DNA from 4 places in the Mesorhizobium sp. SEMIA396 genome. Region 2 is predicted to be linked to each of the others. Evidence: predicted binding sites of a transcription regulator. Region 2 holds the regulator's gene; each other region holds the start of a gene.
What was found. Region 2 encodes LexA, which represses DNA repair genes until DNA is damaged. Its sites were predicted from a motif close to TGTTCNNNNTGTGTTCNG; they were not measured.
Positions count from the first base shown of each region.

Region 1: the regulator LexA is predicted to act here: its motif matches at 2,332-2,349, upstream of NP503_RS05300 (PA0069 family radical SAM protein).
Region 3: the regulator LexA is predicted to act here: its motif matches at 2,246-2,263, upstream of NP503_RS10815 (DNA recombination protein RmuC).
Region 4: the regulator LexA is predicted to act here: its motif matches at 3,764-3,781, upstream of dinB (DNA polymerase IV).

Region 1 is NZ_JANIFC010000002.1:74,222-81,402, reverse strand. Features, by position in the region: gene moaB (molybdenum cofactor biosynthesis protein B) at 1-61, shown strand, start outside; gene NP503_RS05315 (GFA family protein) at 203-625, shown strand; gene NP503_RS05310 (hypothetical protein) at 633-1,607, opposite strand; gene NP503_RS05305 (glycosyltransferase) at 1,749-2,273, opposite strand; gene NP503_RS05300 (PA0069 family radical SAM protein) at 2,424-3,578, shown strand; gene NP503_RS05295 (ribonuclease HII) at 3,730-4,428, shown strand; gene NP503_RS05290 (F0F1 ATP synthase subunit B) at 4,520-5,011, opposite strand; gene NP503_RS05285 (F0F1 ATP synthase subunit B) at 5,022-5,621, opposite strand; gene NP503_RS05280 (F0F1 ATP synthase subunit C) at 5,685-5,909, opposite strand; gene NP503_RS05275 (F0F1 ATP synthase subunit A) at 5,995-6,753, opposite strand; gene NP503_RS05270 (AtpZ/AtpI family protein) at 6,813-7,181, opposite strand, start outside.
Region 2 is NZ_JANIFC010000010.1:261,022-268,202, reverse strand. Features, by position in the region: gene gltX (glutamate--tRNA ligase) at 1-622, opposite strand, end outside; gene NP503_RS23915 (ComEC/Rec2 family competence protein) at 725-3,187, shown strand; gene lexA (transcriptional repressor LexA) at 3,181-3,921, opposite strand; gene kynU (kynureninase) at 4,330-5,577, opposite strand; gene kynA (tryptophan 2,3-dioxygenase) at 5,649-6,485, opposite strand; gene NP503_RS23895 (AMP-binding protein) at 6,482-7,181, opposite strand, start outside.
Region 3 is NZ_JANIFC010000003.1:276,220-283,400, forward strand. Features, by position in the region: gene NP503_RS10805 (cation diffusion facilitator family transporter) at 1-455, shown strand, start outside; gene NP503_RS10810 (GFA family protein) at 517-921, shown strand; gene NP503_RS10815 (DNA recombination protein RmuC) at 942-2,213, opposite strand; gene def (peptide deformylase) at 2,317-2,847, shown strand; gene fmt (methionyl-tRNA formyltransferase) at 2,852-3,805, shown strand; gene NP503_RS10830 (GNAT family N-acetyltransferase) at 3,802-4,308, shown strand; gene truA (tRNA pseudouridine(38-40) synthase TruA) at 4,332-5,102, shown strand; gene NP503_RS10840 (transporter) at 5,069-5,704, opposite strand; gene dapE (succinyl-diaminopimelate desuccinylase) at 5,710-6,903, opposite strand; gene NP503_RS10850 (2-dehydropantoate 2-reductase) at 7,030-7,181, shown strand, end outside.
Region 4 is NZ_JANIFC010000001.1:631,484-638,664, forward strand. Features, by position in the region: gene NP503_RS03125 (FGGY-family carbohydrate kinase) at 1-1,304, shown strand, start outside; gene NP503_RS03130 (cupin domain-containing protein) at 1,438-2,466, shown strand; gene dinB (DNA polymerase IV) at 2,485-3,732, opposite strand; gene NP503_RS03140 (helix-turn-helix domain-containing protein) at 3,850-4,266, opposite strand; gene NP503_RS03145 (dihydrofolate reductase family protein) at 4,370-4,969, shown strand; gene NP503_RS03150 (2OG-Fe(II) oxygenase) at 4,994-5,737, opposite strand; gene NP503_RS03155 (methylated-DNA--[protein]-cysteine S-methyltransferase) at 5,734-6,288, opposite strand; gene NP503_RS03160 (hypothetical protein) at 6,610-6,822, opposite strand; gene ada (bifunctional DNA-binding transcriptional regulator/O6-methylguanine-DNA methyltransferase Ada) at 6,841-7,181, opposite strand, start outside.

The DNA of each region.
Region 1 (7,181 bases), on a different contig from region 2:
CTTCGTCGAGATCATGCCGCGCCTGGACGAGCATTTGCGGCGCGGCAAATCGGCTCCGTAAAAGCCGAGGCAAAGCGCCGGTTCCACGCCGCGTTCGCCAGGCAAAACAGCACCGGCGCCTTTGAAACCCCATTCCAAACCGGACCTCGGAAAAGTACCTTGTCTGAAGGCGATCATCGCCGTTCACGACAAGGCAGCTACGATGACCGTGCACACCGGTGGGTGCCATTGCGGCAATATACGCCTTGAATTTTCAACCGAGCTCGAGCCACCGCAAACCGAAGTTCGCGCTTGCCAATGCTCGTTCTGTGTCAGACATGGTTCGCGCGCCGTTGCCGATCCGAATGGCAGACTGGTCATCTCGGTCAAGGACGAGACGCAATTGCGGAGATATCAGTTCGGGCTGAGGACGGCCGACTATCTGATCTGCCGGCGGTGCGGTGTCTACGTCGCCGCAATCGCCAGAGATGACGATGCAAGGGCGATCGTCATCATCAACGCCCTGGACGACCGCGAACGGTTCAACCAGGAGCCGGTCCGCGTTGACTTCGATACGGAAAACAGGGCGCAGCGCCAAGCCAGACGCCGCACACACTGGACACCTGTCGAGATGAGCTTCGGATAGGCAGCTCTCAGCGGATAACCGGCTCGCCATGAAACCGTCGGCGCGACGGCGGCGATACGCCGAAGCCGACTTCCATCATCAGTCGCGGCGTGCGTGCCGGCACGGTGCCCATATGAAAGCCAAAGGGGTCCTCGACGAAGCCGAGACCAGCCTCGCCGGTCAGCGTCACCGGGCTCTGCTCGCCATAGACATCCAGAACCTGCTGCGCGGGATGACCGACCAGAAGGGTAAGCTGGTGCTTGAGGCTGCGGCGCTTGTGGCTGCCCCTGACATAGACATGCGGACCGGTGTCGGCGTCGACCGGCTTGAGGTAGAAGAAGAATTTCAGCATGCGCCAATCATCGAGGTCGAAATGATACTTGCCGAGCGAGGCGAGGTTCTTGTCGGCGTCCGAAGCCGCACCGGTTGGAAAACTCCACCAGACGCGCGTCGTGATCAGTTTTGCCTGGCCGCCGAGATAGTGCGCGGCAATATCCAGAAGCAGCGGATCGCGCTGGATGGCAAGCGCCGCCGGGCAGTCGAGGATGCGCTCGAAAAAATGCCCGCTGAGCAGCGAGCGGCCAAGGCGTTTCTCGGCCTCGGCATGTTCCCCCGGCATGAATTCGAGACGGCGGTCGAAATTGCCGAAGCAAGGCGTGCGCCCGGCGAAGTCGGCGATCTCTTCATGGATATCAGGCGGCAGGACCAGGCCTGAGAACAGCCCGTCGGAGCGCAACGCATCGACGACCGCTCCCCGTTCGACACCGGCAAACATCGTATCCCCGGCATTGGCGACCGGGCGGGCGCGTTTTGCGCCCAGCCAATGCATGCGGCGTCCGGGCATTGTGCGCGCCAACACGAACATCGGCAGCCAGGCAGGGTTCTCCCGCAGGTCCGTCAGATAGGTTGGAATACGTACGGCGATGCGCCGCAGCAGGCTGCCGTTGCGCGCAATGGCCTCGAGACTGGCCGCGCCGGATGTGTCGGGGGTTGAAAGCTTCATTGGGTCCTCGGCTATGAGAGCACCACCGATGCCGCATCGGTGCTCGCCTCTCGGCATGTCCAAACCCAATTCCCGCTTGAACGGAAGCTAACCCCGCGTCAGATTTTGTGCAATGCACAATGACCTGAGCAACTGCAAAAATCACGTCGACGAGCGGCGCTCCTGCTTGGCCGGCGCCATCCAGATCTCCGCGTCGAGCCGCTTCGTCGCGAGGCCGCGGGCGATGGTCCCGGCACTGCCGGCGCTCTTTGCCGCGGCAGCTGCCTGACGCTTGCTGATCAGCAAGCCGTCGGCCAAGGCGCGGTTTCCCGAAAAGACCCGGGCCAGGAATGGCGTGCGACTGGCTCGCGTGCGCGAAAACCGTGCCGCCATGGTCTGCCTGGCCGTGTGGGCGACAACTTCATCGATCCAGCCCTCCACCAGCCGCGCGCCCGGCTCCAGGAGCAGCAACCAATCCCCCTTGGCCTGGCGGATGCCGGCAGCGACACCGCCCGTCACGTACTGACAGCCGGCATGCTCGGCCACACGATGCGTCTGGTCGGTGGAGCCTGTGTCGCAGACGATGACTTCACGCACCACGCCCTCGACCGCTCCGCCAATCAGCGAGGCGAGCGTGCGGGCGAGGCCCTCCTCGTCATTGCGGGTTTCGATGAGAACACTGAGCATCCTTAGCCGAATAGCGGAAAGCGCCGGACAGCGCCAGTTTTTGCATCGCACCATAGAAAGTTCTTGCTTTGTTCCCACCAGTAAAATAGGAATAATTTCATGAACAGAGCGATTCGACACAACACGGACAGTCCCTGGGAGCGGGCGAAAATGGAACAGATCGTGCGCGCCGACATTGCAGCTTTCGGAGCAGGAAGAGCCGAGATGGCCAACGCGATGGTCGAGCAGAGCGGCATGCGTGTCCGCCCGGACCGCAACCGCGGCAGGTCGGCTGGCATCAATCCGTCCGGCCGGTTCGAGCCAGTCAGCCGGCACGTGTTCGACGATGGCTGGAATTCGCTGGAAGAACTGCCGCCTTTCAAGACCGAAGTGCAGGTAGAGAAGCCGCGCACCATCATCACCCGCAACGAATCGCCCGACATTTCCTTCGACCGTTCCATCAACCCCTATCGCGGCTGCGAGCATGGCTGCGTCTATTGCTTTGCCCGCCCGACGCACGCGTTCATGGGCCTGTCGCCGGGTCTGGATTTCGAATCCAAGCTGTTCGCCAAGCCTGATGCGGCGCGCTTGCTCGACAAGGAGCTTTCGAAGGACAGCTATCAGCCGCGCACCATCGCCATCGGCACCAACACCGACCCCTACCAGCCGATCGAGAAGCAATACCGGATCATGCGCGAAATCCTCGAAGTGCTGGAAGCGCGCGGCCATCCGGTCGGCATCGTGACAAAGTCCGCTCTGGTGACGCGCGATATCGATATCCTGTCGCGCATGGCCGAACGCGGGCTCGCCAAGGTAGCGCTGTCGGTGACGACGCTCGACCGCATGCTGGCGCGCACCATGGAGCCGCGCGCGTCGACGCCGACCAAGCGGCTGGAAGCGATCCGGCAGCTTTCGGATGCCGGCATTCCGGCGTCGGTCATGGTGGCGCCGATCATTCCGGGCCTGACCGATCCGGAGATGGAACGCATCCTCGATTCCGCATGTGCGGCGGGCGCGCGCGAAGCGGGCTACGTGATCCTGCGGCTGCCGCTGGAGGTCAGCCCGATCTTCAAGGATTGGCTGCTGCGTCATTATCCCGACCGCTACCGCCATGTGATGTCGCTGGTCCGGTCGATGCGTGACGGCAAGGACTACGATTCGGAATGGGGCAAACGCATGAAGGGCGCCGGTCCCTATGCCTGGCAGATCGGCCGGCGCTTCGAGATCACAGCCAAGCGGCTCGGCCTCAATGCCGAACGGCGCACGCTGCGGACCGACCAGTTCGTTGCCGCCGGGAAAGACCAGGTGCAGTTGACGCTGCTTTAAGAGACAATTCGTCGCGGTGGTTTGATCCGTCGCGGCACCAGAATCCCGTCCGGCCTGCCCCGGCCTGCAGACGGTGCCCTCCCGGTCCGGCGCCCCACCCGACCCGGAGGGACTTGCGGAGAATCAGAGCCGATGCGAACCTCGCCGCAACATGGCTCGCGCGCGTTCTGATTCTCCGCCTCTCTTTGAGATCATCGAGAAGCCCGACTTCTCCTTCGAGACGAAGGCGATGGCGGAGGGCCTGTGGCCGGTTGCCGGGATGGACGAGGCCGGCCGTGGCCCCCTGGCCGGGCCGGTAGTCGCCGCGGCCGTGGTGCTCGATCCCGCCAACATTCCCGACGGCCTCGACGATTCCAAGCGCCTCAGCCATCTGCAGCGTGAAGCCTTGTTCCTGCGAATTCTCGGCTCTGCGCAGGCGGTCTCAATGGCCTCCATCAGTGCCGAGGGTATCGACGGCAGCAACATCCTCAAGGCAAGCCTGGAAGCCATGCGCCGCGCCCTGGTAGGGCTGTCGGTCAGACCGAAGCTCGCCCTTGCCGATGGACGCGACGTGCCGCCTGGCCTGCCTTGTGAAGGGCGCGCGCTGATCAAGGGCGACCAGCGTTCGCAGTCGATCGCCGCCGCCTCGATCGTCGCCAAGGTGATGCGTGATCGCATGATGTGCGGCTGCGGCAACCATCACGACCGTTACGGCTTCGAAGTCCATATGGGCTACGCCACGCTTCGCCATCGCACGGCAATCGAGGCGCATGGCCCGGTGGCGCGGCTGCATCGCGTATCGTTTTCGCCGTTCAGGCTGGGTGGCGCTGAAGTGGTCGAGGAAGAGAGCTTCGTCGGAATGGATAGCTGATCTCCCCCCTCGAGGGGGAGATTATCCCCGCCCACAACAAAAAGCCGCCAGGTTGCCCGGGCGGCTTTCGATGATTGGCTAGCGGGACCCTCTAGTTCAGCTTCGACTTCACGTCCGCAAGCGATGCCTTGAACAGATCGGCACCGGCCTTGGCGTCGATCTTGCCGGCAAGCAGCGCGCGCGCTGCCTCTACGGCGATGTCGACGGCGCTGGCGCGGACTTCGCTGATGGCGTCACGCTCGGCCTGGCCGATCTTCTGCTCGGCAAGCGCGGTGCGCCTGACAACATAGTCCTCGGTCTTCTTGTGCGCTTCGGCGGCAAGCAAGTCGGCTTCGCGCTTGGCGGCGGCGACGATGTCGGCGGCCTCCTGCTCGGCTTCCTTGCGCTTGCGCTGATACTGGCCAAGCAGTTGCTGGGCTTCCTCGCGCAGCCGGCGCGCTTCGTCGAGTTCGTTGCTGATCCTTTCGGCGCGGGCGTCGAGCGCCTTGGCGATCAGGCGAGGCACCTTGATGTAGACGGCAATGCCCAGGAAGATGACCAGGGCAACCGTGGCCCAGAGCGTCGCGAGAGATGTGGCGTCCATGATGCGCTCCTCACCGGGCCACGGATTTGACCGCGGCCGCGATCTCTGCCTTGCTGGCCTTGCCGCCAACCAGGGCTTCGACAATCGCCGAAGCGGTGTCCTCGGCGATGCTGCCGACTTCCTTCATGGCATTGGCCTTGATGGAAGAGATGCGGGCCTCGGCTTCGCCAAGCTTGGCGTCGAGCGCGGCCTCGACCTTCTTGCGAGCGGTGTCGGCCTCGGCCTTAGCCGCGTCGTTGGCCTGCTGGCCGATCGCGTTGGCCTTGGTCTTGGCTTCCGCCAGTTCCTGCTCGTAGGCAGCAACGGCAGCGTCGGCCTCGCCCTTCAACTTGGCCGCCTGATCGAGATCCTGCGTGATGCGATCGTTGCGGACATCGATGATGCCGCCGACGCGCGGCATCACAACCCGCTTCAGGAAGAGATAGAACAGCCCGAAGGTGATCGCCAGCCACAGAAGCTGCGACGGGAACGTCGCCGGATCGAATGGCGGAAACGTGCCATGCGCTTCAGCAGGCACACCGGTGCTGGAATGCGTGTCGCCTTCCGTAGCAGCGTGGCTGGTATCGGCTGATGGCGCGGACTCTTGCGCAAAGGCAGATGTCACGAACATGGACTATCCCCGAAATTCAGGCCCGCCGCTCGCGCGGCCGGCCTGTCCAATCTTCCCGAGTGCTCAGCCGAACAGGGCCAGAAGCGCGATGAGAAGCGAGAAGATGCCCAGAGCTTCGGTCACGGCGAAACCGAAGATCAGGCGGCCGAACTGGCCATCGGCAGCCGACGGGTTGCGCAGTGCGCCCGCGAGGTAGCTGCCGAAGATGTTGCCGAGGCCAATGCCCGCACCACCCATGCCCAGGCAAGCGATGCCGGCGCCGATGTACTTTGCTGCTTCTGCGTCCATTTGTTCAACTCCTTTGGATCTAAAATTCCGTTGCGATTCCATCCGGCGCCAATGTTGGAAATTCTTGGGCCGGAAACTTTTGGACCTAGTGCCCGGGGTGCAGGGCGTCGTTGAGATACATGCAGGTCAACACGGCAAAGACGTAGGCCTGCAGGAAGGCGACCAGCAGTTCCAGTGCCGTCAGCGCCACCGCCATCGCCAGAGGCAGGATCGAGCCGGCGACGCCGACCGCGCCGAGCGCGCTCAGGCTGACCACGAAGCCGGAAAACACTTTCAGCGTGATGTGGCCGGCGAGCATGTTGGCGAACAGACGAACCGAGAGGCTGACCGGGCGCGACACGAAGGAGATCACTTCGATCAGCACCACCAGTGGCAGCAGGAAGACCGGCACGCCATGCGGCACGAACAGTTTCAGGAAGCCGAGACCATGCTTCATGAAGCCGTAGACGACCACGGTTGCGATCACCAGCACGGCAAGGCCGAAGGTGACGATGATGTGGCTGGTGACGGTGAAGAAATACGGGAACAGGCCAAGCAGATTGGCGACGAGCACGAACATGAACAGCGAGAACACGAGAGGGAAGAACTTCATGCCTTGCGTGCCGGCGGCATCGCGCAACATGTTGCCGACGAACTCGTAGGCCATCTCGGAGACCGACTGAAGCCGCCCGGGAACCAGGCTGCGGCTTGACGTCGTGAGAAACAGGAATCCAGCCGCGACGATAACGGTTGCGACCATGAACAGTGCCGAATTGGTGAAAGACAGGTCATAGCCCCCGATGTCGATCGGAATCAGCTTGTTGATATGGAACTGGTGGATCGGATCGACCTTGTCAGCTGCCACGTTCAAACCCCGTCAATGCCGCGTACGGCCTCGTTACCATTACCGCACATGGTGCGCGGTCATTTCTTGTCGTCTTGGCCACGGCGCGATTTATCGCCCTGTCCAAATTCTGCCACAACGCCGGCGGAACGCATCACATTGAGCACTCCGGCGCCAAAACCAAGCAGCAGAAACACGATCAGACCCCATGGCGATGTCCCCGCCAGACGGTCGATGATCCAGCCGATGCCGGCACCCACCACCACCCCGGCGATAAATTCGCTGGAGAGTTTGAGCGCCTGACCGTAACCGGCCACACTGCCCGCTTTCGCGTCGTCTTTCCCCTCGAGCCGGCCCGGCCGCCTTGTCGCAAGCGAAGCTTCAAGGTCACGGCGGCGGCGCTCAAGATCGTCGTCGCGGATGTCGGGCTCATGCTGATTGCCGCGGCC
Region 2 (7,181 bases):
TCAGATGATCGTCGCCGCGAATGATATGGGTGACTCCCATATCATGATCATCGACGACGACGGCATGCATGTAAGTGGGATTGCCGTCAGAACGCAGGATGATGAAGTCATCGAGATCCTTGTTGGGAAAGCGCACCTCGCCCTGGACACGGTCATGGACGATGGTCTCGCCGTCGGTCGGCGCCTTGATACGAATGGCGCCCTTGACGCCTGCGGGCGCCTCAGAGGGGTCGCGGTCGCGCCAGCGGCCGTCATAGCGGGGCGGCAGCCCCTTGGCTCTGGCGGCCTCGCGCATGGCCTCCAGTTCGGCCGGCGTGGCATAGCAATAATAGGCCTTGCCCATGCGCACGAGCTCCTCAGCCACCTCGCGGTGGCGCGGAGCACGCTCGAACTGCGACACCGGCTCGCCGTCCCAGCTCAGGCCAAGCCAGGAAAGCCCGTCGAGGATGGCAGCCGTCGCGGCTTCATTGGAGCGTTCGCGGTCGGTGTCCTCGATGCGCAGCAGCATCGTGCCGCCAGTGTGCTTCGCATACAGCCAGTTGAACAGCGCCGTGCGCGCGCCGCCTATGTGCAGATAGCCGGTGGGCGAAGGGGCAAAACGGGTGACGACCTTGTCGGACATGGAACTCTCGGAAACCATCTGAAGCGGGGTGCGGTTGCGCGGGCTTTCGCGCGCCCGGCGTTCATGTAGCATAGGGTGTCGAGGGCGCAAGGGGCAGACCCGATGGCTGGACGAGGCTGGGGCTCGGATCAGGGCGAGGACGCTGCCATCGGCGTCAGCGAACGGTCCCTGTTTGCGCCTCGGCCAGCCCCATTGCCGCCGCCATCGCCCCTTGTGCCGGATCCCGGCAAGGCGCCCTTGCAAGCGGATGTCGCCGCCTCTGTTCCTGTTGCCGAAACCGGCAGGATCGTTCGCGTGCGCCGGCAAATCAGCCTGACATCACTGCCTCGCCTGCGCCACAGCGTGAACACGGCGGCGAGCCTGGAACTCGACCGGGGCGTGGCCTTCCTGCTGGTGCCGGTCTGCCTGGCGATCGGAGCGATCGGCTATTTTTCGCTGACGGCTGAACCCGACTTTGCGAGACCTGTCGCGGTTGTCATCTTGACGGGGATCTGTGCGCTGGTCTCGCGCTCATGGCCAAAGACCCATCTGTGTTTCATGGCGGCGCTTTTGTGCGCCCTAGGACTGCTTGCTGCCAAGGTCGAGACGTGGCGTGCGGGCACACAAATGTTGGGCTCGGAAATCTCGACGCAGGTGACCGGCCGCGTCGTCTCGCTCGACCGGATGGAAACTGGCCGTATCCGGCTGACCATCGACGTGACGTCGACCGCAAGACCGAAACTGCGCTATGCGCCGGAACGGGTGCGGCTTTCGGCACGCAAGATCCCGGCTGACGTGACCGCAGGCTCCCTCATCACTGGATATGCCAAGCTTTTGCCGCCGACTGGGCCGGTGCGGCCGGACAGCTATGATTTCTCCTTCGACAGCTATTTTGCCGGCATCGGCGGCAGCGGGTTCTTTCTCGGCAACCCCAAGCTTGTCGTCAGCGACGGTGGCGACATGCCGCTGCCGGCCCGAATTTCCTCTAGCGTGGAAAATGCCCGCGAGGCCATCGCCGACCATATCAGGGCGAGCGTCGGCGGCGCCGAAGGCGAGATCGCCGCGGCGCTGATCGTCGGCGTGCGCGCCGGCATTCCCGATGACATCAATGAGGCGATGCGACGTACCGGCATCTACCACATCATCTCGATTTCGGGACTGCACATGGCGCTGGTCGCAGGCACCATCATGGGCTTGCTGCGCGGCGCCTTCGCCTTGTTTCCCGACTTTTCCGCGCGTCGCCCGGTCAAGAAGTATGCCGCCTTCGCCGCACTGTTCTCGATCGCGGCCTATCTCATCATCTCTGGAGTCGTCGTTGCCGCCGAGCGCAGCTTCATCATGCTGGCGGTGATGCTGATTGCCGTGCTGTTCGATCGAGCAGCACTCACCATGCGCAATCTGGCGATCTCGGCGATCGCCGTCATCGTGGTGTCGCCGCATGAGGTGGTCGGCCCGAGTTTTCAGATGTCGTTCGCCGCGACCGCGGCTCTGGTCGGCGCCTATGCCGGCTGGGCCGATCACCGCGCGGGAAAAGCAAGACCGCCGCCCCCAAAGCGATCCATGCCCGGTTTCCTGACGCGAAAGTTCGTGCTCGCGGCAACCGGCCTTGCCATGACCTCCATCATCGCCGGCAGCGCCACGACGCTGTTTGCCATCTGGCATTTTCAGCGTGTGTCGCCGCTCAGCCTGTTCGCCAATCTGGCGGTTATGCCGATCGTCACCGTCGTCATGTTCCTGGCTGTCGCAAGCGCGCTGCTGATGCCTTTCGGATTGGATTGGCCGGCCCTCTACCTGATGGGCAAGGGCCTGACGGTGATGATCGCCATATCGGGTTGGATCTCCGAACGTTCGCCTGTCGATGGGGTTGGGCTGATTTCGCAGCAATCTGTCCTGCTGGTGACAATTGCCCTGGTCATCGCGACGATGGCGACAACTTGGCTGCGGCTCGCTGCTCTGCCATTCGCGCTGGCAGGCTTGCTGACCGTCTCGGATACGCGCACGCCGGATGTGCTGATCTCGGAAGACGCCCGGCTGGTGGCGTTGCCGATCGGTGGCGGCGAGCTTGCCGTCAGCCGGGAACGGCCGAACGAATTCACCGTCGACAACTGGAAACGCGCCCTGACATCAGAAACCATCGTCGTGCCAGAGGTGTTCGACAAGAGCGATGGGCAATTCGACGTCGCGGACGCCGTTGAGCTACCGCCGGGATCGCCGTTCTATTGCTCCTCAGGCGTTTGCGTGGCCAGGCATATGTCCGGTGCGATCATTGCCTATGTCGAGGACCGCAAGGACACCTGGAAAGCCTGTGGCTTCGCCGAGCTGATCGTCATCAATGACGCCACCGCCTATGACGCCTGTCACAATCCGCTGGTTCTCGTCATCACCAAGCGGCAACTGGCTCGCAAAGGCAGTGCCGCGGTCTTCTTCGATCGCCAATCGGCGACCACGCCGGCGACAATCAGCTTCGCGGTGAACAGCCCATATCGGCCCTGGCACACGCAACGCAAATACTCTCGTGAGGCGAGGGGGCTGGCACCCTTCAAGAAACCCGAGAAGCCAGCGGCCAACCCGCAGCCGCCTCAGTAGCGGCGGATGAGGCCGACGAGCTTGCCTTGCACCTTGACCCTGTCTGGGCCGAAAATACGGGTTTCATAGGCCGGATTGGCGGCTTCGAGAGCGATGGAAGCGCCCTTGCGGCGGAACCGCTTCAGCGTCGCTTCCTCTTCATCGACCAGCGCCACGATGATCTCGCCGGGGTTCGCCGTGTCGGCATTACGGATGATGACGGTGTCGCCGTCGAAGATACCGGCCTCGATCATCGAGTCGCCCTTAACCTCCAGCGCATAGTGGGCGCCGCCCATGATCATGTCCGGCGGCACCGAGATCGAATGCGTCTGATGCTGGATGGCATCGATCGGCACACCGGCGGCGATACGGCCCATGACCGGTATCGACACGGCGGAGACCGCATCGTCATCATTGCCGGGCGAGGGCATCCGCGAAGGCGCCGGCTTGATCTGCCGGCCAAGGGCACCACCCTGACCGAGACTGCCCTGGATGACGCTTGGCGAAAACTTCTTTGCCGCGTTGAGGCCGGGCGCGATCGAGTCCGGCAATCGCAGCACTTCCAGCGCGCGTGCCCGGTTGGGCAACCGGCGAATAAAGCCGCGCTCCTCAAGTGCGGTGATCAGCCGATGAATCCCGGATTTGGAGGCAAGGTCGAGCGCCTCCTTCATCTCGTCGAAGGATGGCGGAATGCCGCTCTCCTTCAGGCGTTCATGGATGAACATCAGCAGTTCATGTTGCTTGCGTGTCAGCATGGCGGCCCCCAGATTACCTGAAACCAGAATCGAAAAACAAACCCAGAACAAACACTATCTGTTCCAGTTGTGTTCTGCAACCGTTTAAAGTTTAATGAATTTGTTAAGGCTGCTGAAATTATTTGGGCTTGCCAGCGGGTCGCGATCGACAGGCGCCAACCACGGCAATGCGCCTGCTCACATTGAAACCATTATGGTTAATGACCTGTGGCTCATCCTCGACCCAAGGCTTGGCATCATCTGCCGATCGACCTCCACAAGGGACGCTATCAATCTTCGGGACGTTCGTTTGCCGTGAACGAAACGGAGCCAAAACGCCAACGTCTGTTGGCATTTGTGGCTGGAATCAGCCCTCCGTCATCTGCCGGGCAGTGAGGGCGGCGACGGCAAATCGCGGGGATCGTTGCGTCAGGTAACGGCTTCCTTGACGGCGAAACGCTGGTCCTTCCATGCGCCCGTGCGCAGAATGTCTTCTAGCACTTGAACCGCCAGCCACACATCCTTGTAGCCGATATAGAGGGGCGTGAAGCCGAAACGGATGGTCGATGGCGCGCGAAAATCACCGATGACGCCGCGCTCGATCAGCGCCCGCATGATTTGATAGCCGTGATCGTGAAGGAACGACACCTGGCTGCCGCGCCTGGTCGCGTCGCGGGTGGTCTCCAGCGTGAGGCCATAGGCGCCGCACTTTGCTTCGACGAGCTGGATGAACAGTTCCGTCAGCGCGACGCTCTTTTTTCGCAATGCCGCCATGTCGACGTCGTTCCAGATGGCAAGCGCGCCTTTGAGCGCCCGCATCGACAGGACCGGCTGGGTGCCGCACAGAAAGCGGCGGATACCGGTGCCGGCAACATACCCCCGTTCGAAGGCAAAGGGCCGCGCATGGCCCCACCAGCCGCTGAGCGGCTGGCTGATATCGCCGTGATGGCGCTGCGCGGCATAGATGAAGGCCGGTGCGCCCGGACCGCCGTTGAGGTACTTGTAAGTGCAGCCGATGGCGAAATCGGCATTTGCGTGATCGAGCTCGACGGGCAGGGCGCCGGCGGTGTGGCATAGATCCCAGACGATCAGCGCTCCGGCCGCATGAGCCTTGCGCGTCAGCGCCGCCATGTCGCGCAGTTCACCCGATTTGTAGTTGACGTGGTTGACCAGCACCACCGCGACGTTTTCGTTGATCAGCTCTTCGATAGTGGGCGCGTCGACGCCCGCGAGGCGCAGCAGGACGCCGTCCCGTGTCGAGGCCACGCCTTCGGCGATGTACAGGTCGGTGGGGAAACTGTCACCCTCGGCGACGATGACCGACCGGCCCGGCCGAATCTCCAGCGCCGCATGCAGCACCTTGTAGATGTTGGTCGACGTCGTGTCGCAGACGACGGTCTGGCCGGCCGCGGCTCCAATCAGGCGTCCGAGTTGATCGCCGAGTTCGATCGGCATCTCGAACCATCCGGCCGTATTCCAGGCTCGGATGAGGTCCTGGGCCCATTCCTGGGTTGCCGCCTGCTGCAGCTCGCCGAAAACGGCATGAGACGCTGCCCCCAGTGAATTGCCGTCGAGATAGATCACCCCCTCCGGCAGAATGAAACGGTCGCGCATGGCCCGCAGCGGATCTGTGGCATCCATCGCTTCGACTGCGGCGAGATCAGGAAATCCACTCATGGTCAGTCAGTCCCCGGTTGTTCGCGAAGGGTGTTCCGCCGCCGCGCGTCGCTGTTTTCATTTCGACGATGTCAGAGCCGGGTGCGGACCGTCCACAGTTCCGGGAACAGCACCACCTCGAGCATCTTCTTCAGATACGAAGCACCCGACGTGCCGCCGGTGCCGCGTTTCAGACCGATGATGCGCTCAACCGTGGTGACGTGGTTGAAGCGCCAGCGGCGGAAATAATCCTCGAAGTCGACCAGCTTCTCTGCCAGTTCGTAGAACATCCAGTAGCGCTGCGGATCGCGGTAAATGGTTTGCCAGGCGACCAGCACCTCTTCATTCTCGGTTCGCGTCTCACGCCAGTCCGTGCGCTTGGCATCGGCACCGATGTCGAATCCGTTGCGCGCAAGCAGCAGCAGCGCTTCGTCGTAGAGCGATGGTTCGGTCAGGATCGCTTCCAGCTTTCCGCTCAGGTCGGGCCGGTGCTTGTGCGGCCCGAGCATGGCCAGGTTGCGGTTGCCGGCCATGAACTCGATGGCGCGATACTGCCAGGACTGGAAACCCGAGGACTGGCCGAGCGCGTCGCGGAACTCGGTGTATTCGCTCGGCGTCATCGTCCGCAGCACATCCCAGGCATTGTTCAGCTGCTCGAAGATCCGCGCAACGCGCGACAGCATCTTGAAGCTCGGCTCGAGCCGGTCGGCGCGGATGGAACGGATCGCGGCTCCAATCTCGTGTAGAGCGAGCTTCATCCAGAGTTCGGAGGTCTGATGCTGGATGATGAACAGCATCTCGTCATGCGCCGATGACAGCGGCGTCTGGGCCTCCAGCACTTTCTCCAGGTGCAGGTAGTCGCTGTAGGACATGCGCTCCTTGAACGACATCTGGGCGCCTTCGGACGCCGGATCGTATGGCTCGCTCAATCGATTTTCTCCGTGCGCAGCCGGAAGCGCTGGATCTTGCCGGTCTGGGTCTTGGGCAGAGCGGCGATGAATTTTACCGATCGCGGATATTTATAGGGCGCGATCATTGCCTTGACATGGTCCTGCAGGCGCTTGGTGGTGAGGGCGTCGGGCGCGACGCCCTGCGCTAGCACGACATGCGCCTCGACGATCTGGCCGCGCTCGGCGTCCTCGGCGCCAATGACAGCGCATTCGGCGACGTCCGGGTGCGCCAGCAGCGCCGCCTCGACCTCGGGACCGGCGATGTTGTAGCCGGCGCTGACGATCATGTCGTCGGAGCGTGCGGCGAAATGGAAGAAGCCGTCCTCGTCCTGCGTGAAGGTATCGCCGGTGAGGTTCCAGCCGTCGCGCACGTATTCCTTCTGCCTGTCATCGGCCATGTAGCGGCAGCCGGTCGGTCCGCGCACCGCAAGCCTGCCGGTCGCGCCGCGTGGCACCTCGCGCATCTCGTCATCGACGACGCGCGCCTCGTAGCCGCCCACCGGCTTTCCGGTCGACGCGGGCTTCATGTCGTCAAAACGGTTGGAGATGAAGATGTGCAGCATCTCGGTGGCTCCGATGCCGTCGAGGATCGGCTTTCCGGTCTTTTGTGTCCACACTTCGAAAACGGGAGCAGGCAAGGTTTCGCCGGCCGAAACGGCGACGCGCAGCGATGAC
Region 3 (7,181 bases), on a different contig from region 2:
TCGGCCTGATCGTCGCGTTCGTCGGCATCCTGGCGGCGGAAGTTCTGGAGATGCCGGAACTCGACGGCGCCGCCTCTATCGGCATTGGGCTGATCCTGGGGGCGACAGCGATCTTCCTGGCCCGCGAAAGCAAGGGCCTGCTGATCGGTGAGCCGGCATCGCCCGAAGTGCAAATGAAGGTGCTGGCGATCGCCCAGCAGGATCCGGCGGTGCAGCGGGCGAACGGCGTCCTGACCGTCCATATGGGGCCGGCAGAGATCGTCGCCGGCCTGAGCATCGAGTTCGAGGACCATTTGACGGCGCCCGAGATCGAAGCTTGCGTCGAGCGCCTGGAGGCGCAGCTGAAGAAGGAAATGCCGGAGATCACGCGGCTGTTCGTCAAGCCACAGACGACAGGCACCTGGGAGAAGCGGCGCAAGCTGATCGACACCGCATCCGATCCGGCTCTGGACTAGCGCCGCGCCATTGCCTGGCTGCCTTGACCCGCTAGATTACCGGGATTCAGGAGGAACAAAGATGAAGATCGACGGCGGCTGCCACTGCGGCGCGATAACCTATGAGGCGGAGGTAGACCCGGAAAAGACCACGATCTGCCACTGCACGGATTGCCAGCAACTGACCGGCACGGCTTTTCGCCTGACGGTTCCGGCGCCGGAAAGCAACTACCGCATCACCAAGGGCACGCCGAAAATCTACATCAAGATCGTGGCGAGCGGCGCCAAGCGCACCCAGGCCTTTTGCGCTGACTGCGGCTCGCATCTTTACGCCACGTCTGTCGGCGATGGCCCCAAGGTCTATGGGATTCGCGTGGGGACCGCGCGGCAGCGCCAGGATTTGATTCCAACACAGCAGAAATGGCACCGCTCGGCGCTGCACTGGCTGCCTGAATTTCAGGGCATGACCACGTTGGAGGAGCAGTAGCGCCGGTCCGGCACCGCGCCTCAATCGTCGCCTTCAACGACCCTCAGCCTGAGCTGCCCGGTTTTCGAATCGGCAACGCGCGCGCCAGTATCGACCTTCGCGGCGGGAGCCCGTGACGCTGCGTCCGCGGCGGCATCGCCGTCGGGCTGCGCGCCGAATTCCAGTGCCTCGATCTTCTGGCCGCGCTTGGTGACCTTCGACGTCGAAACCAGGATGTCGTCGATGTCCTTGGCCGACTGACCGAAATGCACCTGCAGCTTGCGCACCCGCTCGTCGACGCGCGCGACATCCTCCATCAGCCGGATGACTTCGCCCTGAATCAGGTGCGCCTGTTCGCGCATGCGGGCATCCTTGAGGATCGCCTGGATGACCTGGATCGACAGCATCAGCAATGACGGCGAGACGATGACGATTCGGGCGCGGTGCGCCTTGTGGACGATCGCCTCGAAATTCTCGTGGATCTCGGCGAACACTGATTCCGACGGCACGAACATGAAGGCGGTGTCCTGCGTCTCGCCCTGGATCAGGTATTTTTCCGAGATATCGCGGACATGGATCTCGATGTCGCGGCGGAAGGCCTGCGAGGCGGCCTTCTGCAGGTCGGCGCCATCGGCGGCGCGGATGGCATTCCAGGCCTCGAGCGGAAACTTGGCGTCGATGGCCAGCGACGGCGCGCCGTTCGGCATCTTCACCAGGCAGTCAGGACGGCTGCCGTTCGACAGCGTCGCCTGGAATTCATAGGCGCCGTGCGGCAGGCCGTCGGCGACGATCGCCTCCATGCGAGACTGGCCGAAAGCACCGCGCGTCTGCTTATTGGAGAGGATCGCCTGCAGCTGCACGACCTGGCCGGCGAGCGACTGGATGTTGCCCTGCGCGACATCGATGATGGCCAGCCGCTCCTGCAATTTGGCCAGGCTCTCATGCGTGGATTTGGTCTGCTCGGTCATGGTCTGGCCGAGCCGGCCGGTCATGGCGTCGAGGCGCTGGCCGATCGACTGCGTCAGCTCCGCCTGCCGTGCGCCGAACACTTCGGCGATGGCGCCCATACGACCCTGCATTTCGGCCTGGCTTTGCAGAATGCCGGCCATCCGCACTTCCGCATCGCGGGCATGATCGGCGGCTTCCGCAGCCGCGACGGCGCGCGCCTTCGCCGACCGCCACAGCGCAATGACCAGCGCCACGAACAGGGCCAGAAACAGCAAAGCGCCGAAGGCCAGCGCATGGCCGAGCGTGACGGTTGTGGCGCCAAGCCGGGCGACAGGTTCGGAAAGGATGGTGCTCAAATCATTCATGTGGACAGCATAAACGATTCGCGCTGCCGGCACAGATCAAAACGTGAACGAGCCTCCAGCCTACCGGTTGACGCTTTTCTCTGGAGGTCTTAGGTGGAACGCCATGTCGATCAAGCCGCTCATCATCCTTCCCGACCCCATCCTGCGCCAGGTTTCCAAGCCGGTGGAGCGTGTCGACGCACCTTTGCGCAAATTAGCCGACGACATGCTGGCGACCATGTATGACGCGCCGGGCATCGGATTGGCGGCAATCCAGATCGGCGAGCCGCTGCGCTTGCTGGTGATCGATCTGGCCAAGGAAGACGAGACGCCGGCGCCGCATGTCTTCATCAACCCGGAAATCCTGGAGAGCGCCGACGCGCGCTCGGTCTATGAGGAAGGCTGCCTGTCGATCCCGGATTATTACGCCGAGGTCGAACGCCCGGCCTCCGTGCGGGTCAAATATGTCGACCGCGACGGCAAATTGCAGGATATGGAGGCCGAGGGCCTGATGGCCACCTGCCTGCAGCATGAGATCGACCACCTCAATGGCGTCCTGTTCATCGACCACATCTCGAAGCTGAAGCGCGACATGGTGGTGAAGAAATTCAAGAAGCTTGCCAGGGACAAGGCGCCGGGCAAGCTGGCGGGATAGGGCCATGCCCCTTCGCGTCATCTTCATGGGTACGCCGGAGTTTTCGGTGCCGACTTTGCGCGCGATCGCCGAGGCTGGCCATGAGATATCAGCCGTCTATACCCAGCCGCCGCGCGCCGCAGGGCGGCGCGGGCTGGAGTTGACGCCATCGCCGGTGCAGCGCGAGGCGGAGCGGCTGGGCATTGAAGTCCGGGCGCCGGTTTCGCTCAAGGGCGAGGCCGAGCAGGCCGCTTTCCGTGCCTTGCAGGCCGATGTCGCCGTGGTCGTCGCCTATGGCTTGCTGCTGCCGAAGGCGGTTCTCGAGGCGACCCGGCTCGGCTGCATCAACGGCCATGCGTCGCTTCTGCCGCGCTGGCGCGGTGCCGCGCCGATCCAGCGCGCCATCATGGCCGGCGACCTGGAAAGCGGCATGATGGTGATGCGCATGGAAGAGGGGCTGGACACCGGCCCGGTCGGGCTGGTTGAAAAATGCGCCATCGAACCCGATATGACAGCCGGCGATCTGCATGATCGGTTGATGAGTGTCGGTGCTGCCTTGATGGTGGAAGCGCTGGCGCGACTGGAAAGGAATACCCTGACATTCACCACACAAGCTGTGGATGGGGTGACCTACGCCAAGAAAATCGATAAATCCGAGACTCGCGTGGACTGGACTCGCTCAGCAAGTGAGGTCCACAATCATATTCGCGGCCTGTCACCCTTTCCCGGCGCGTGGTCGGAGATAGGAATTGGCGGCCGCCAGGAGCGGCTGAAACTGCTTCGCTCGACGCTGTCGCAAGGCCTGTCGCTTTGGGAAGAGTTGGGCGAGTCGGGAGGAATTCTCGATGACCGGCTGACGGTCGCCTGCGGGGCAGGCGCGATCAGGCTGGTCGAAGTTCAACGCGCGGGCGGAAAGCCCGCTGCCGCGTCGGAGTTCCTGCGCGGGGCCAAGATCGAAAAAGGACTGAAATTCTCATGAGCATGATGTCGATACGCGCGGCAACGCCGCGGGATCGCGAGGCCATCCGCCTCGTCGAGGAACACGCTTTCGGCCAGCAGGCGGAGGCCGGTCTGGTCGACGCGCTGGTGACCGGCGGCGACGCTGTTGCCGAACTGGTGGCGGAAGAGGACGGCCAGGTGGTCGGCCACATCCTGTTTTCGCGGCTGTTCGTCCAGAATGGCGGCAAGACTTTCGCGGCCGTGGCGCTGGCACCGCTGGCGGTGGAGCCCTCGTTCCATGGCAGCGGCATCGGCGGCGCGCTGATCCGCGAGGCGCATATCCGCCTCAGGGATGCCGGCGAAACGCTGGCCGTGGTGCTCGGCGACCCCATCTATTACGGGCGTTTCGGATATAGCCACACGCGTGCCGAGAACTTCGAGAGCGAATACCAGGGCGAAGCGCTGCAGGCGCTGGCCTGGGGCGACGCGCCTGAGGCCGGCACACTGGTCTACGCCTCCGCCTTCACCGCTCTCGCCGCGTAGGCGAGAGCGTATAGCCGCCCGGCATGCCGCGTTTTCGCCTCGACATCGAATATGATGGCAGTCTGTTTGCCGGCTGGCAGCACCAGGCGGATCAGCCTTCGGTGCAACAGGCGATCGAGCGGGCGATCGAAAAATTCTGCGGCGAAGCGATCCGGCTGCGCGCCGCCGGCCGCACCGATGCCGGCGTCCATGCGACCGCGCAGGTGGCGCATGCCGACCTCGCCAAGGCGTGGCCGGGCGACAAGGTGCGCGATGCAGTCAACGCCCATCTGCAGGCGGCCGGGGCGCGCATCGCCATCCTGAAAGCGACGGTCGTCTCCGACAGCTTCGACGCCCGCTTCTCGGCCATCGGCCGCCACTATCTCTACCGCATCCTGAACCGCCGTGCCCCGGCCGCGCTCGACAAGGGCAAGGTCTGGTGGGTGCCGAAGCGGCTCGACGCCGGCGCCATGCACGAAGCGGCGAAAGTCCTGCTGGGACGGCATGATTTCACCACCTTCCGCTCGACCCAGTGCCAGGCCAACAGCCCGATCAGGACGCTGGAACGGCTCGATGTGAGCCGACAGGGCGACATGATCGAGGTCAGGGCTTCGGCGCGCTCGTTCCTGCACAATCAGGTACGTTCGATGGTCGGCTCGCTCAAGCGCGTCGGCGACGGCGGCTGGACTGCGGCCGACCTGAAAACGGCGCTCGAGGCGCACGACCGCGCCGCCTGCGGACAGGTGGCGCCACCCGACGGGCTGTTTCTCACCGGTGTCGATTATCCAGTCGAGACGAGCCCGGACAGGCTCTGAACTCCGGCATCGTCCGGCACGGTGATGCCGAGCAGCGTCTGCAGGCCGAACAGCACCAGCAGCGAGGCGATGAACATGCCGACGAAAACGGCGGTGCCGACCGATGCGCCCCTGCCGATCGTGGCGTTGGTCATGCGCCAGGTCAGCACCATCGACAGGGCAAACAGGAACAGCGACACAAGACTCGCAGCCTGGCTTGCGGACGACAGGAAAAGCCGGATCAGCGCCGAGGGCAGCATCAGCCAGGCGGTGATGGCCGAAGCCCAGTTGCTGGCGACGACGTAGTGGACGAAGCGGCCGCCTATGCCGGCGCGCGGCGCGATCAGGGCGAGCGCAATCAGCGGCAGCACCCAGGAGCCGATGTCGACCGTCGCCAGGCGCACCAGCATGCTGAAGCGGCCCGCGAAGGCGTCGGGATCGCCGAGTTCGTTGGCGATGCCGACCCAGCCGACGATCAGCGCCGGTGCAGCAACGACAATGGCGAAGAAGGAATTCCAGAAGCCGTCGGCCGACAGGTCGAGCAGGCGCAGGCCGTCGGCCTTGCCGAGCATCAATCGCCAGGCGCCCGTCAGCGAAGCTTGGGTTTCGTCCGCCGAAAGCATGCTGTTCAGCCCTGTCCGAACCAGTCTTCTATGAAGCGCTGGTAGATTTGCGTCAGCGTTTCCAAATCGGCAATGGCGACGCGCTCGTCGACCATATGCATTGTCTTGCCGACCAGCCCGAACTCGACCACCGGACAATAGTCCTTGATGAAACGCGCGTCGGACGTTCCACCGGAGGTCGACAGCGTCGGCTCCTTGCCGACCGCCGACTTGATCGAGCCGCGCAGCGTTTCGATAAGCCTGTCGTCGCGGGTCAGGAAGACATGGCTCGGCCGGTCGCGCCAGACGAGCTCGTAGTCGACCGGCGTCTTCTTGCCCTGCCGGTACTTCCTGCGCCTGGCCGCCTGGTCGAGCCGGTTGTGGATCTCGGCCTGCAGGGTCTCGTCCGTCCAGGTGTCGTTGAAGCGGATGTTGAAGGTCGCGGTCGCTTTGGCCGCAATGACATTGGTGGCGGGGTTGCCGACATCGATGGAGGTGATCTCCAGATTGGTCGGCTGGAAATCCCTGGTCCCCTTGTCGAAAACCGGATGCAGCAAGGCGTCGACCAGGCTCATCAGCCCGCGCACCGGATTGTCGGCAAGCAGGGGATAGGCGACATGGCCCTGGCGGCCATTGACGGTGACCGCGCCGGACATCGAGCCGCGGCGGCCGATCTTGATCATGTCGCCGAGAGCGTCCGGATTGGTCGGCTCGCCGACGACAGAGGCATCCCATTTCTCGCCCCGCGAAGCCGCCCATTCGAGCAGCTTCACCGTGCCGTTGATGGCCGGGCCTTCCTCGTCGCCGGTGATCAGCAGCGAGACCGACCCTTTCGGACCGCCATTGGCCTCGACATGGCGCGCCACGGCGGCGATGAAACAGGCAATGCCGCCCTTCATGTCGACGGCGCCGCGGCCATACATCTCGCCATTGGCGATCTCGGCGGCGAAAGGCGGATGCGTCCAGGCGGCTTCGTCGCCGACAGGCACCACGTCAGTGTGTCCGGCGAACATCAGATGCGGGCCATTGCCGGAGCGCCTTGCATATAGGTTTTCGATATCGGGCGTGCCGTCTTCGGAAAACACCGGCCGATCGACCAGGAAGCCGAGCGGTTTGAGCATCGTCTCCAGCGCGGTCAGCGCGCCGCCCTCAGCGGGCGTCACCGAAGCGCAACGGATAAGGGCGGCGAGGTTTTCGGCGGGATCGGTCGGCAGCGTCATGGCAAAAGCGATAGTCGAAAGCGCAGGGCCTGTCACGGCCAGACATAGGGGCCAGCGTCATGGCTGGCGATGCCGCCAATATTATGGTTTTCATGTCGTATAGCTCCGACCCGGCGCGGCGACAGGATGGCAGACAAGGACAGAAGGATCGTCATAGCCGGTGCCGGCAGCATCGGCTGCTATGCCGGCGGCTGCCTGGCGTTGGCCAACCGAGAGGTCATTCTGCTGGCTCGGCCGCGCATCGAGGCAGCGCTACGGCAGGGTGGATTGCGGGTCAG
Region 4 (7,181 bases), on a different contig from region 2:
ATTCGGAACGCAACATCATCGTCTGGATGGATCATCGCGCGGTCGAGCAGACGCGCCGCATCAACCGTAGCGGCGAGGCGGTGCTGAACTATGTCGGCGGCGTCATCTCGCCGGAGATGGAAACGCCGAAACTCCTTTGGCTGGCCGAAAACCTGCCCGACACGTTCAACGCCGCCTGGCAGTTCATGGACCTCCCCGATTTCCTCACCTGGCGGGCGACCGGCAGCCTTGCCCGCTCGGTCTGCACGGTGACTTGCAAATGGACCTATCTGGCGCATGAAAGCCGCTGGGACGAGGCCTATTTCCGCACCATCGGACTAGGGAGCCTGGCCGACGAGGGGTTCGCGCGCATCGGCACGCAGATCGTGCCGGCGGGTGGCGCACTTGGCGGCGGGTTGACCGCGCAGGCGGCTGCGGACCTTGGCCTCGTCCCCGGCACCGCGGTAGCGGCCGGTCTGATCGATGCGCATGCCGGTGGCGTCGGTACGGTCGGTGCGCGCGGCGCGTTCGGCAGCGTTCTGTCGCGCATGGCCTATGTTTTCGGCACCTCGGCCTGCACCATGTCGTCGACCGCGGCGCCGGCCTTCGTCGACGGCGTCTGGGGTCCGTATTTCTCGGCCATGGTGCCGGGCCTGTGGCTGAACGAGGGCGGCCAGTCGGCAGCCGGTGCTGCTATCGACCATCTGGTGCGCATGCATCCCGCGGCTGCCGAAGCGACCGCCAAGGCGCAAGCCGAGGGGCTCAGCCTCAGCGCCTGGCTGTCGTTGCAGGCGCAAAGCCGCAATGGGGCCGCGGCAACGCCGGCGCTGGTCGGCGGCATCCATGTGGTGCCGGAGTTTCTCGGCAACCGCGCACCTTTCGCCGACCCGGACGCGCGCGCGCTGATCGCCGGGCTCGATCTCGACACCAGCCTCGACAGCCTGGTCGGGCTCTATGTCGCCGGGGTCTGCGGGCTGGGCTATGGCGCGCGCCAGATCGTGCGGGCCGAGCATGACAAGGGCATTGCCGTCGACACCATCGTGGTCAGCGGCGGCGCCGGCCAAAGCCCGCTGGTGCGCCAGCTGCTTGCCGATACCACAGGCATGGTGGTGGTGGCGTCGACCTCGCCGGAACCGGTGCTGCTCGGCTCGGCTATGCTGGGCGCGGTCGCCGCCGGTGCCTACAGGGATCTGACGGGGGCGATGGCCGGCATGTCGGAACTCGGCGAGGTCTATCATCCCGACGCTACGCTGGGCGGCTGGCATGCAAAACGCTTCGCGGCGTTCGAGCTGCTGCAGCAGGCGGGCAAGGCGATCAGGGGCTGAGAAACTGTTTCGAAAGGCCAGCGACTCCTGCCCGGCTCTGTCAGGAGTGTGGCGAACACCGCTTGGCGATGATGCCGGAAGCTGGCAGCTTTGTTCCGTCGCGACGAGGTAGGCGGCAGGAGCAGGAGGCCTGATGGCAGACGACAAATCGCCAGTGCCATTCGCATCGGACAGCGTGCCATGGACGGAATGGTCCGATGTGCCGCGCTTTGCCGTGCGCTACCGGCATCTGTCGCTGGCCGCCCTAGGCGAGAATTACCATGTCGGCGTGGCGATCGAGGAACTGCCGCCGGGCAAGCAGACCTCACCGGCGCACTACCACATTTTCGAGGAAGAGCATGTCTTCATCCTCGAAGGGGCGCTGACCGCTTATGTCGGCGACGCCGCCTACGCCATGAAGGCCGGCGACTACATCTGCTTTCCGGCTGGTGCTGCGGCGGGGCATTGCCTCATCAACACCGGCGACGCGCCGTGCCGCTATGTCATCGTCGGCGAGCGCAACCCGAATGACGTGGTCGTCTACACCGCCTCCAACAAGGTGCTGGTGCGCGCGCTGGGTAGCCGTGCGCTCTTCGATCTCGCTGCAACTCGAACCTACTGGGACGGCGAGAACACCGGCCTTGCCGCCGGCGATCCGCTGCCGTCGGGTGTGATGTCCGGTATCACCAAACCCCCAGCCGTGCCGATCCCGCCTGTCGCCAGCGATGCCGTCGAATGGAAGGTCGAGGGCGAAGGCCCGCGGTTCGGCGGCCGGTCCAGGCATCTGACCTATGCGGCTTTGGGACTACCAGACTATCATGTCGGCATGCTGATCGAGGCGCCGGCCCCCGGCATGCGCCTGGCGCCCAGGCACTACCACATGCTCGAAGAGGAGCACGCGCTGATTCTGGAAGGGCAGGTGACGCTGCTGCTTGGCGAGGAGCGTCACGAGATGAAGGCCGGCGATTATGTCTGCTTTCCCGCCGGCCTGGCGGTCGGGCATTCCTTCCTCAACAGCGGTACGGAACCGTGCCGCTATCTGATGATCGGCGAGAAAAATCCCAACGAGGTCTGCGTCTATCCCGATTCCAACAAGATGGCGGTCGACGCCTTGCGCCGGCGCGACGGCATTTTCGACATGGGAGCGGTGAGGCGGTACTGGGACGGCGAGGAGACGGAATAGCGCCCGGCGGTCCCGGGTTCACAGTTCCTTCTCCGCCAGCTCCCTGAATTCGTCGGGAACCGAGCGCGCGGCCTCCAGTGCCACCGTGCCGTAGCCGACCGCCTGTTTGCCGAAGCGTTCGCGGATCTTGTCGATGGCGCGGTCGGCGTCGAAGCGTGCCAGGCCTTTTCGGGTGCCGGGCCGGCGTTTCTCGTCGGCGAGGCCGAGCGGCAGTTCGAGCTGCAGCTCGAAGCTTTCCTCAAGATGCGACACCGAGATCGCCAGCAGCGAGATCGTTCTTTCGTGGGGGTTGTCGGCGAGGACGCCGCGCACCAGATCGCCGGCGATCTCGGCCAGCATCGCGGTCGCCGAGATCGGCTGGTCAAGCGTGATCGAGCGCGTGACGGCGCTGAGATCGGCAAAGCGCACGCGTACCGTCACCGTGCGGCCGGGCCGCGCCTTGGCGCGCAGCCGGCTGGCGACACGGTCGGCCAGATGCAGCAGAGTGGGCACGATGATCCGCGCTACGGCGGGTTTTTGGCCCAGCGCCGATTGGGCGCCGGCCGAATGCGCGCGGCTATGCGTTTCGAGCTTTCGCGGGTCGCGGTTCCATGACAAGGCGGCGAGCTTTTCGCCGGCGGCGGGACCGAGCAGCCGCGTTAGCGCGCCGCTGTGCGTCCTGGCCAGCTGGCCGATGGTCTCGACGCCGATTTCCGCCAGCCTCGCCCTGATCGCCGGGCCGACGCCCCACATCAGCCCGACCGGCAGGTCGTGCAGGAAAGCGAGCTCGCTGCCGGGGTCGACCACCACCAGCCCGTCGGGTTTTGCCACCTGGGAGGCGATCTTGGCCAGATGCTTGGTGCGCGCCACGCCGATCGAGATCGGCAGGCCGAGTTCGGCCCGCACGCGGCGGCGGATGGTCGTTGCGATCTCCTGCGGCGAGCCGAACAGATGCGTGCAGCCGGCGACGTCGGCAAACGCCTCGTCGATGGAGATGCGCTCGACCACCGGGGTAAAATCGTCGAGCACCTTGATCGCCGCGTCGCCCAGCCGCTGGTAGTGGCTGAAATTGCCGCCGACGAAGATCAGCTGCGGGCACAGCTCACGCGCCTTGCGCCCCGGCATGCCGCCGCGCACGCCGAAGGCGCGGGCCTCATAGGAAGCGGCGAGCACGACGCCGCCGCCCACCGCGATCGGCTTGCCGCGCAGCGACGGATCGAGCAACTGCTCGACCGAGGCGTAGAAAGCGTCGAGATCGGCATGCAGGATGGTGGCTGTCGTTTCCATCCCGACCGCACATCACAGTTGCTGATAGAATTGGAACAAATAAAGAACAAGCACGGGTCGTTGTCAAGCGAGGGGCGATTTGTGCAGCAACAGCCAAGCCAGTTCGAGCGCAATCACCTAGACAATATGCTCCGCCCGCAGCGCCGCCTTCATCCGTTCCAGTTCCGCCTCGCCACCCGCCGCCAGTTCTTCGGCAATCCGCGCCAGCCTATCGTCGGCCTTGCGGTGCTTGCTGCCCCAGGCGCCGAGCGTCGCCAGCACCGGCAAGAGGTCGATACCTGCCTCGGTCAGCCGGTAGACCGTTCTCAAGCCATGCGTCGGGTCGTCGCTTCTGGTGAGGATGCCTTCCTCCTGAAGCGTCTGCAGTCGCTCGGCCAGCGTGCGCGAGGAGATGCCTTCGTCGGATTGCAGGAATTCGCGAAAGTGCCTTTTGCCGGCGAAAGCCATGTCGCGGATGATGAGCAGCGTCCAACGGTCGCCGATCAGTTCGAGCGACAGGTTGATCGGGCAGTCGGATTTTTCGCGCGTCGACATCTATGGTTCCATTTTTAAATCACTTTACTATTGACATCGTTTTGGCCTTGCGTCAACGGTTCCAAATGTAAACTATTTTGCGATGGCCGTGAGGAGAATGACGGTGAAAAAGCTGGTCCTGCAGATGCAGATATCGGTCGACGGCTTTGTCGGCGCCACCGAGGACCATTCCTGGCAGCTCTGGGAGTGGGGTGACGAGAGCGCCTGGGACGATGCGCTGAAGCAGGACTTCAACGCTGTCTTCGCAGGCGTCGATACCATCCTGCTCAGCCGCAAAATGGCACAGGAGGGCTACCTCACCCATTGGGGCACTGCGGCGAAGAAGTTTCCGCACGATCCGTTCTACGCCTTTGCGCAGCGCATCGTCGACGCCCGCAAGGTGGTGCTCAGCAACAAGCTCAAGCAATCGGCCTGGGAGCCGGCTTGGGAGCGCACCAGTGTGGCCAGCGGCGACCTGCCGCGCGAGGTCAACGCGCTGAAGACGGGCGAGGGTGGCGACATTGCCGTGTTCGGCGGCGCCGGTTTCGCGTCAGCGCTGATCGCGGCCGGGCTGGTCGACGAGTTCCAGCTGTTCGTCAACCCGGCGGTGCTGGGGGCGGGCCGCCGGGTTTTTGATCAGGGCGGTTTTAGGAACCTGCGGCTGCTCGGCTCGAAGGCCTATGCCTGCGGCATGGTGGTCAGCCGTTATGCACCGGCGGGGTGAGGGGAACCTCCATCTTCTCCCTGCTCACTTCGCATCGTGGAAAATAATCCCTACCGTGTGGCGCATGCCTGAGCGCAGCCGGCTGACGCCGTGGCGCAGATTGACGCGGTAGTTGCCTTTGGTGCCCTGCACCGGCCGGTTGTGGACGGCGAACACAACGGCGTCGCCCTGCCGCAGCGGCACCACTTCGACTCGGCTCTGCATGCGCGGGCGCTGCTCGGTCAGCGCGAACTCGCCGCCTGTGAAATCCCGGCCCGGTTCGGAGAGCAGGATCGCCACCTGCAGCGGAAAGGCGAGATCGCCATAGAGATCCTGGTGCAGGCAGTTGAAGTCGCCAGGCACATATTGCAGCAGCAGCGGCGTCGGCCGTGTCTGGCCGGCGGCATGGCACTGCTCGAGAAACGCGGCATGCGTCGTGGGATAGCGCATGGCCTGCCCCATGCGCTCGTTCCACCGATTGGCGACCTCGGCCAGCCTGGGATAGAGCGCGCTGCGCAGGCCACCCAGGAGGTCGGGCAAGGGATAGCGGAAATAGCGGTACTCGCCCTTGCCGAAGCCGTGCCTGGCCATATGGATGTGGCTGCGGAAATGCTTCTCCTCGGGATAGAGGTCGGCGATCTGTCGGCACTCTTCGGGCGACAGCAGCTTTTCAATCACCGCGCAGCCGAAGCCGTCCAGTTCGGCGGCAAGGGCGGGCCAGTCGTAATCAGCAACACGTGTCTGAGCAGCTTCAACCGCCGATGCGGCAACCTTGGCATGGGCATTCATATCGTAGCCTCCTTGTAGAGCAGGGCGCGCTTGCGCTCGACGCCCCAGCGGTAGCCCGACAGCGTGCCGGCGGCGCGGACAACACGGTGACAGGGAATGCCCAGCGCGATTGCATTGGCCGCACAGGCCGTCGCCACGGCGCGGGCGCCGTTCGGCTGGCCGATATGCCGGGCGAGCGCGGTGTAGGTGATGGTGCCGCCGCACGGGATGCCTCGGAGCGCCTCCCACACGCGCTGCTGGAATGGCGTGCCGTGGCGCAGGTCGAGCGGCAGGTCGAAGCCGACGCCGGGCATTTCGATGAAGCGCGCGATTGCCGCGAGATCGTCGCGCAGTGCGGCCTCGTCCTTGGCCAGTATCTTGCCTGGGAAGCGGTTGGCGAGATCCTGCTCCAGTGTGTCGGCATCCGAGCCGATCAGGATGGCGCAGACGCCGATATCGCTGCGCGCCGCCAGGATTTTGCCGATGGGGGATTCGCCGATGGCATAGGCGATGGTGCCGAGGGCGGCGACGTTGCAGGCGGCCATCGGCATAGTGGTTTGTATAAGGTTCATTGCCTTCACTCCTTTGTTTGTGGCTGAACCCTAGCCACGGTGTCGGCCGTGTCTCACTCCGGTGCTTGCTTTCAAATTCAAATCTGCCTGAAAGGCGCAAAGGTAGGTGCTCTATGGCGCCCTCCTCTGTCCTACCGGACATCTCCCCCACGGGTGGGGAGATTGGCTGTCACCACCGCCTTCGCCAATCTCCAACGTTGCAGGACGAGAGCCGGCGCCGGAACTGCCAATCTCCCTCCTTGTGGGGGAGATGTCCGGTAGGACAGAGGGGCGCGCCATAGAGTGCTGATTTTGAACCGTCCGCACTTCAGCCAAGCATGCTCATTCGACACGCGTGACCGACACCTCGCCGAGCACGAACACTTCACCGCTCAGCAGGCGCAGCTCGATGTCGCCGGTTGCGGTGTGGTTCCACTCAGCCTTACCCTCATCGACCAGCCCGCCGATGGCGGCCATGACATGGGACTTCGCGCGGTTGCCGGCGGCGGTGGTGCGAGCTGTCCGATTGGTGACGCTGTCATGAGATCTTGCCATCGCGCGCATGCTTGGCCGTCATCTCCGCGCGGATCGGTAGGCGCTGTCAGATTCGCCGGCCTCACGCTCCAGCAGCGCGCGCTTGCGCTCCGCGCCCCAGGCGTAGCCGGACAGGGCGCCATCCCTGCGGGTCACGCGGTGGCAGGGAATGGCGACGGCAAGATTGTTGGCGGCGCAGGCGGCGGCGATGGCGCGGGTCGCCTTCGGTGAGCCGATGCGCCGCGCGATCTCGGCATAGGAAACCGTGCGGCCGGCGGGGATGTCGCGCAAGGCCTGCCAGACGCGCTGCTGGAACGCCGTGCCGCGCACGTCGAGCGGCAAATCGAGACCGAGCGCCGGAACTTCGACGAAACCGACGA